Regions from separate parts of the Micromonospora trifolii genome, predicted to be linked through region 1. Evidence: riboswitches for the same ligand, from Rfam matches in the RefSeq annotation. Region 1 holds a riboswitch; the other holds the start of a gene.
What was found. Region 1 has a riboswitch for cyclic di-AMP ahead of ACQRWP_RS04810 (C39 family peptidase). Riboswitches for the same ligand answer to the same signal wherever they lie in the genome.
Positions count from the first base shown of each region.

Region 1 (4,303 bases):
TCGAGCAGCGCCAGCACCGCGGCCGGGTCCTCCACGTGCGCGTTGTGCCCGAGACCGGGCAGGGTGGCGACCGGTACGCCGTACTCCTTGAGCTGTTCGTCGGTGACCATCGGGTCGTTCTCCCCGCGCGCCAGCACCACCGGCACGTCGGTCGCCGCCAGCAGCGCGGTCAGGTCGGGCTCGCCGACGGCGAAGGCGGCCGGGTCCATGGCGAGACGCCACCGGCCGTCGACCTGACGCAGCCCGGCGTCCACCACCGGGTGGTCCGGCGAGACCAGGCCGGCCAGCCCGGCGACCCGCAGGTAGCGGCGTGCCGCCTCGGTGCGGCTGGCGAACCAGCTCACCGGGCGGGCGGCGACCTCGGCGGCGCGGGTCAGCTCAGCGGGTGACCAGAGCGCCTTGATGCCCAGCCCGACCACCGCGTCCACCGGCGTCCCGGCGTCGCGGGCGGCCAGCGCCAGGCCGACCACCCCACCCAGCGAGTGCCCGAGCACGACCAGCCGGTCGTCGGGGGCGAGGGCCTGCGCGATCTGCTGGGCGAAGCCCGCGAAGGAGTACGACGGCAGCGGCGACGCCCAGCCGTGGCCGGCGAGGTCCGGTGCCAGCCACCGCCCGGGCCAGTGCTGCTCGAGGTACGGCGCCCAGGGCAACCACACGTCCCCGGTCGCCCCCATGCCGTGCAGCAGCAGCAGGACCGGCCTGCGGCCGGCGTGACCACCCGTTTTCTCCACCACGGCCGCAGTCTCCCACGGTTCACGGCCTGGTACGAGAGCCGTCACCCGCGCCACCCCCGGGACACGAAGATCCACTGTAGAGTTCGCGACCTGAACCGGGACCGCCATCCGTCGATCCCGTCGCGGAAAGGAGCCACAGTGCTCAGGATGTCCGGATCAGCACTGGTCGCAGCCCTGGCAGCCGTCGCGCTCGGCGCGTCGCCGACGCACGCCGCACCGGGCACACCGGCGGATGTCACCACACCGAACGGCGGGGCGGCAGTGGCGGCCGACCGGGTCCTGCGGGTCTACAACAACAACATCGAGAACCTGGTGGTGAACAACTCCGACGGGAGCTGCACCCGGATCTCCGGGCCGGACCACCTGAGCTCGATCCTGGTCGACGACGCTGGTCGCACCGGCACCAGCGGTGTGGCGCCGCCCGACATCCTGATCGTGCAGCAGGTGCGTGGCAGCGGCCAGGCCGAGGCGTACGCCGACCAACTGTCGGCGAAGTTCGGCTACCCGGCGGGCACCTACGGGGCGATCGTGGCGTGGAGTGACCCGGAGCCGTGGGGCAGCACGCACAAGTGCAGTTCGCAGTCGCTCGGGGATCTCAAGAAGAAGCAGACCAACGGGATCATCTGGAACACGCGGACGCTGAGCCTGGCCAGCGGCGACATCTCGAAGTACTGGAGCGCGGGCTGGCTCAGGCCGGGCACGGCGTACGCCGACGGCGCCGGATGCACGCTGTACAAGCCACCGAACAGCGACCCGGACAGCACCGACTTCTACAAGTGGAAGCGGACCAGCGCCATCGCGGCCCGGTTCACCATCAAGGCGACCGGCACCAGCGTGTTCGCCGCGACCATGCACCTGCCCCAGGAGAACCGGCAGAATGCCTGCGCCGGCGACGGCGATCGGGGCATCGCCAACACCGGCATCCACCTCGGCGCGGACGCGACCAGCCTGCTGAACGCCTCCACGATCCGCGTGGTGGGCATCGACGCGAACCGGACGGGCATCGCCCCCGGCACGTTGAGCGGCTATGGAATGACCGGCTACGGGTCGAAGGCCACCAACGGCTCCAGCAAGATCGATTATCTCTTCGTGAAGGGCAGCGTGCAGCCGTCCACCATCGACCACACGGTCGGCGGGACGAAGTCGAACCATCTCGCGCTGTACGGCTTCATCGCGTACTGACTCGTCGACGAAGACGCCGCGGGCGCCGGCCCCTCGTGGGGGATGGCGCCCGCGGCGGTCAGCGTGCCCGGGTCAGGCGGAGTAGCCCCGGCTGGTGATCCAGTTGGCCAGGTCGATGGTGGTGATCCAGTACGACGGGTCGGCCGGGTTCGCCGAGTCGGCGATCCGCACGGTGCGACCGTTGTCCTTGTAGCCCACGACGGCGATGTAGTGCCCGCCGCCGTAGGAGTGCCAGCTGCCGTCGGTGTCGGTGGCGTCTCCGACGACGTTGGCCACCACGCCCCGGCCGTCGGTGATGGCCTTCACCACGTCGGCCTGGAGCCGGTCCATCTGAGCCGGGCTGGGCGCGCCGGGGAACATCCGGGTCCGGTACGGGGAGCCCTTCACCTCGGCGTTGAGCACCCGGGTGGTGTCCTCGGCCGAGTTGGTGCCCATCTCGGTGGTGCCCAGCTCGGCGCCGAGCTCCTCCTGGGTGCGGTCGATGCCGGCCGCGCTGAGCGCGTTCCGGGTGGCCGCCGGGCCGCAGTTGTAGTAGGTGTTCTGCGCCTCGTAGTCGTAGTCGAGCACCTTGGTCGCGGGCGGCTTCGGCCGCTCCGGCTTCCGGGTCAGGTCCGGGTTGCTGCTGGCCTTGGCGGCGGGCGACGCGGCGCTGGTGGCCGGGCCGGCCGTGGTCGGCGCGGCGCTGGCCGAGGGGGACGCGTCCCGAACCTCGCCGCGGGAGGCGGCGACGTCGCTGCGCATCTCGGCGACAGTGGTCGCGGTGCGCTGGCCGACCGGGGCGTCGTCGGCAGTGGTGAGCAGGGCGCCGGTGGTGGTGGCGATCGCGAGGGCCGCGGCGGAGGCGGCAACGATCTGGTACGGGCGCTCGGTGGCGAGGCGGCGGAGCTGACGCTTCAGGGTGTGCTTCACGGGGTCCTCCACGGATCGGGGGGAGAGCGGCACACCGGGGCCGGACCGGCATCCGGGCAGGCGCCAGCGCGCGGACCGTGGTCCGCGGATGGTGAACCGCTCAGGGGAACGCCCGGCGCGGCCGGGCGGGGAAGGCGATGACCCGGGGGGTCAGCTCACCGTCACTGGACGAATGAGCGGGTGCACCGCCGCGCCGTGGAGGCGAGGGAACAACCGAGGGGTGGAAAGGTGCTGCACGAGGATGGGACTCCTTCCGACACCGCCTACCGGGTTAGCTGACGGATTCGGGCGGGAAGATCGCCCTACCGCGGGCCGTGGCTCGCGGATTCACCCCAGACTTACTGATGGGTCCCCGGCTCGTTGATCACGATTAAGCGGGTCGATGCGGCGTCGCGTCTTGCGATCGGTTACCGCACCGGACGGGACGACACTACTGGCGTCTCAGCGCCCTGCCAAGCCAGGTTCACCTGCGTAAACCCCAATTGGCGCGACAATTTCTGCGCGTATTGCCGATGATGTGACTCGATGGGACAACCGGTTACGGCGACGCCTACGGGCGACAACCGGACAGGCCGCAAACAACGCGACGGTAATCGCGGGAACAATGGCGCCGATCGCGCCGGACGTCCGATTTCGCAATCGGGTGACCGGCCTCACATCACGGATTGGGCTCAACCCACCCGGGCCGGGCGCCACCGTGCCACGACGGCGGGACGCAACGACCCGGCCACCGTCCGACGCGCGGGCACCGGGGTGGGGCGGAGCCGGGCCGCCGCCGCGTGTGCCTCCTCGGCGAGGGCACGAGCCGACTCGGCGGCCAACTCCGCGTCGCGCCAGGCGGCCCGCTCCCGGTCGGCGGCCGCCTGGTAGTCGGCCAGCCGCGCGTCCCGGATCACCCGGCTGATCAGCACCTCCTGCTCGACCGGGTGTCGCCGGGGATCCCAGCCGCGCCGGTGCCCGAACACGTCGCCGAGCTGTGCCATGGTCAGGTCGCCCCGCCAGTACGCCGCCATCGCCGCCCGGTGCAGATAGCGTTCCCGGGCGGCGTACTCGGCGGGGGTGTGCGGGGTCTGCGGGGTGGGCAGCGCCCCGGCGCCCGCGAAGCGACGCGTGGCGGTGTCCGCCTCGTCGTACCCGATCCAGGCCCGCTCCAACTGCTCCTGAGCGGTCAGCCAGGCGGCGCGCCACCGCTTGGCGGTGGTGGCCGCGCCGGCCGCGGCGACGGCCACCTCCTCGGCGTAGCGGCGCCTGTCGACGGCCTCGGCGGCGGCCAACTCCCGAGGAGTGGGCCCGGCCGGGAGCGGGTCGTCAGTGGGCCGGTCCCGTTCGGGGCGGGCGGCCAGCACGGTGAGCAGGCCCAGGGTCAGCAGGAACAGCGTCGACCAGATGGCGGCGGCCTGCGGCACCTCGGTCACGAACTGGTAGAAGACGACGGTCTCCATGGTCGGCACCTCGGGGAGAGAGCAGTGCGATGGGGA
Region 1 covers NZ_CP191526.1:1,048,402-1,052,704, reverse strand. The annotation lists gene ACQRWP_RS04820 (alpha/beta fold hydrolase) at 1-734, opposite strand, end outside; gene ACQRWP_RS04815 (hypothetical protein) at 882-1,916, shown strand; gene ACQRWP_RS04810 (C39 family peptidase) at 1,989-2,837, opposite strand; cyclic di-AMP (ydaO/yuaA leader) riboswitch at 3,071-3,212, opposite strand; gene ACQRWP_RS04805 (hypothetical protein) at 3,497-4,267, opposite strand.

Region 2 (4,303 bases), 2.1 Mb from region 1:
CCCGACGGTGAGCCGTTCGTGCTGCACCCGGGGGAGTTCGTGCTCGCCTCGACGCTGGAGGTCATCTCGCTGGGTGACCAGCTCGCCGGCCGACTGGAGGGCAAGAGCTCCCTGGGGCGGCTCGGGCTGCTCACGCACTCCACCGCCGGCTTCATCGACCCGGGCTTCTCCGGCCACGTGACGCTGGAACTCTCGAACGTGGCGAACCTGCCGATCACCCTGTGGCCGGGCATGAAGATCGGGCAGCTCTGCATCTTCCGGCTCTCCTCGCCGGCCGAGCACCCGTACGGCTCGGTGGTCTACGGCTCGCGCTACCAGGGCCAGCGGGGACCGACACCCAGCCGCGCCTGGCAGCACTGGCGCACCTGGCCCACCCGCTGAGGTTCATCCGCTAGAAGACAGACGACGAGGGCCCGCCGCGACGGATCGCGACGGGCCCTTCGGTCACCCGGGGTCAGCCTGGGCGGCCGTAGCTGTGGATCGGGCCGTCGTCGACCTTCTTCATCTTGACCGGTTGACCGGCCTGCGAGGCGTGCACCACCCAGCCGCCGCCGACGTACATGCCGACGTGGTGGATGTCGCTGTAGTAGAAGACCAGGTCGCCGGGGCGCAGGTCGCCCTTGCTGACGTTCTTCGTGACCCGGCTCTGCGCGGCGGCGTTGTGCGGCAGCGACACGCCGGCCTTCGCCCAGGCGGCCAGCATCAGCCCGGAGCAGTCGTACGAGTTCGGGCCCTCGGCACCCCAGACGTAGGGCTTGCCGATCTGCGCGCAGGCGAACTTGACAGCGGTGCCCGCGGCGCCGCCGGGGTAGCTACCCGGGCAGGGCGCCGGGCGCAGCGGACCGCCGCCGCCGCTGCCGTACACCTTGAGGCGCAGCTTCTGCAGGCGGTCGATCTCGTCGTTGATCTGCTTCTTCTTCGCCGCCAGCTGAGCTTCGGTGCGGGTCAGCTGGGCCACCATCTCGTCCAGCGGCGCCTTCTGCGCGGCCAACTGGTCGCGCAGGTCGGCCACCTGGCGTACGTCCTTCTGCTGGTTGTGCGCGAAGCGGTCGAGCATTTCCAGCTGGCCGACGACCTCGCTGGGCGACCGGCTGCCCAGCACCGCGTTGACTGTCGAGACGTTCTCACCCTTGTAGGCGCGTACGGCCAGAGCACTGACCTTGTCCATCGCGGCGTCGACCTGGCGCTCAAGCGGAGTGATCCCGGCGGCCAGCGCGTCGGCCTGCTTGCGCTTCGCGGCGAGGTCGGTGCGGGTGGCGTTGTGTCGTTCGATGATCGGTTCGAGCTTGTTCCAGTCGGCGTCGATCTGGCGCTCGATCTCGGCGACGGACGGGTCGGCGTGGGCCGCCGTGGCACTGCCGGTCAGGACGACGGCGATGCCCGCCAGCGCGGCGAGAGCGGTGGTGAAGCGGGACCAGCGTGGGCGCGGCACGATCGACGTCGGGCCGGCTGATGCCGACCGCTCGGACGACGGCCGCGGGGCATGGAGTGCCACCGGGGTCTCGTACTCCTTCTTCCTGACCGCCTACCGGGTTAGCTGACGGGTTCGGGCGGGAAGTCGGCGCCCTACCGCAGTGGCTGCGGATTCACCCCGAGGGACCTGGGTCCCCGGTTCGTTCGGAAACGACTCGGCGGTGTCGGTCCGTTACCGCCCGGGCTGGGCGGAGCTGCTGTCGGGCCGACGAATGACCAGAGTAGAGACGCTTGTTACCGATCCGCAACCCGTGCGGCCGTGACACTCCGTACGGATTGGACGAGGTCACCGACCGTGTGTGAAGGATTCTTTCCTCATGCTTCGATAGATAGAAAGGTATTGACGTAACCTCCCGGGTGGCGCGAAGGTGACCTGACCTCACTCCGCGAGAATCTAGGGGGTTCGATGCACCATCCAACCCTGTCGACCGGCTGGCGCGCACTGCTCGCCGCCACCGTGGTCGCCGCCGCCACCACGGTGCCACTCTCCGTCGGCCCGGCCGCCGCCGCGCCCACGACCGACCGCCAGCAGCAGTACACCGCCGCGGCCACCGAGTACGGCGTGCCGGCCGTCGTGCTGCTCGGCGTCTCCTACCTGGAGTCGCGCTGGGACACCAACGCCGGCACACCGAGCACCAGTGGCGGCTACGGCCCGATGCACCTGACCGACGCGCGGCACGTGGCCGCTCTACCCGGGCGCGGCCACCACGACGCCGGTGCCGAGGACCCACGTGGCGACGACTCCCGATCCGCCCGGGTGCCCGCGCCCCGCCCGGTCGAGGCCCCCGCGCCGTCCACCGCCGCGTTGCAGACCGTGGACGCCGCCGCCACGCTGACCGGCGCCACCCCCGAGGCACTGCGCACCGACGCGGGCCTCAACATCCGGGGTGGAGCCGCGCTGCTGAGCGCGTACCAACGGGATCTGGGCGCGCCGGTCGGCGCGGACACCGACCCGGCGGCCTGGTACGGCGCGGTGGCCCGCTACTCGGGCGCGGACAGCGCCGACGCCGCGGCGGCCTTCGCCGACGAGGTCTTCACCACCATCGGCGCTGGCGAAGCCCGGGTGACCGACGACGGCCAGCGGATCACCCTGCCGGCCCGTGCGGTGCGGCCCGAGCGTTCCTGGTTGGACCGGCTGGGCCTGCGCCGGTTGGCCCGCCCGGACGGGGTGGAGTGCCCCCGCACCATCTCCTGCGAGTGGATCCCGGCGCCCTACGAGGCGTTCGGCGACGGGGACTACGGCAACCACGACCTCTCCGACCGACCCGCGCGGCAGAAGATCGAGTACATCGTCATCCACGACACCGAGGCGAGTTGGGCAACGACCCTGAAACTCGTCCAGGATCCGACCTACGTGAGCTGGCACTACTCGCTGCGCTCGGTCGACGGGCACATCGCCCAGCACGTGAAGACCAAGGACGTCGGCTGGCACGCCGGCAACTGGTACGTCAACGCGAAGTCGATCGGGTTGGAACACGAGGGCTTCGCGGCGCAGGGCACCTGGTACACCGAGGCGATGTACCGGACCTCGGCGAAGCTGGTCCGGCATCTGGCGCTGCGGCTGGGCATCCCACTGGACCGCCAGCACATCATCGGCCACGACAACGTGCCCGGCACCATCGCCTCGAACGTGCGGGGGATGCACTGGGATCCGGGCCCGTACTGGGACTGGACGCACTACTTCGACCTGCTGCACGCACCTCGACTGGACACCGGCACCCCGGCCACCGGGTTGGTCCGGATCGACCCGGACTACGCCACCAACCAGCCAGCATTCACCGGCTGCGTCACCGCGGGCGTGCCCTGCGCGCCGCGCGGCTCCTCGGCGGTGGTGCTGCGCAGCGCACCGTCTGCGGACGCGCCGCTGGTCAACGACATCGCGCTCCGTCCGGACGGCAGCCCGAACACGATGGTCGTGTCGGACCACGGGGCCCGGGCGTCCGCCGGGCAGACGTACGCGCTGGCCGGACGGCAGGGCGACTGGACGGCGATCTGGTACCTCGGGCAGCGGGCCTGGTTCCACAACCCGGCGTCCGCGCCGACCGCCAGCTGGACCGTCGGCGTGGTGGCCACGCCGAAGCCCGGACGGACCACAATTCCGGTCTACGGACGGGCGTACCCGGAGCAGTCCGCCTACCCGGAAGGAGTGCCCTACCAGACGATCTCGCCGCTCCAGTACACCCTGGCGGCCGGGCAGCGGTACGCCGTCGGCGCGGTGCTGGCCGGCGAGTACTACCGGGCCAGCACGTTCGACGGCTCCTCGCCCGGCGACTGGACGGTGATTCGCGGCAAGAACCGGTACGCGCAGATCCAGTTCGGCCACCGGATCATGTACGTCGACCTCGCCGACGTGCAGCTGTTGCCCTCCCCGGTGGGCGCACCCCGCTGAGAACCACGACGGCCCCCGGTCGGTGACCGGGGGCCGTCGTGTTGCGCGAGGTGGATCAGCCAGGTCTGCGGAACCCGGCGACGGGCATGGTGTTGATGCTGGACACCTGCACCGGCTTACCGGCACGTGGCGCGTGCACCATGGTGTTGTTCCCCAGATACAGCCCGACGTGACTCAGGCCGGAGAAGAAGAAGACCAGATCACCGGGGCGGGCATCCGCTCGCGAGACGGCCTTGCCCTCGTTCCACTGGTCACCGGTGTGGTGGGTGAGGTAGATCCCGGCCGCCTTGTAGGCGTACTGGGTCAGCCCCGAGCAGTCGAACGAGTTCGGCCCGGTGGCACCCCAGACGTACGGCTTGCCGACCTTGCCGCAGGCGGTCTTGATCGCGGTGCGGGCCGCCGCGCTGACCACTCCGTTGATGGTCGGGCAGGCCGCGGTCA
Region 2 covers NZ_CP191526.1:6,133,844-6,138,146, reverse strand. The annotation lists gene dcd (dCTP deaminase) at 1-381, shown strand, start outside; gene ACQRWP_RS28560 (NlpC/P60 family protein) at 455-1,495, opposite strand; cyclic di-AMP (ydaO/yuaA leader) riboswitch at 1,509-1,644, opposite strand; gene ACQRWP_RS28555 (N-acetylmuramoyl-L-alanine amidase) at 1,880-3,862, shown strand; gene ACQRWP_RS28550 (NlpC/P60 family protein) at 3,918-4,303, opposite strand, start outside.
Region 2: it holds a riboswitch for cyclic di-AMP, as region 1 does, so the genes downstream of both, ACQRWP_RS28560 (NlpC/P60 family protein) here and ACQRWP_RS04810 (C39 family peptidase) in region 1, are expected to answer to the same signal.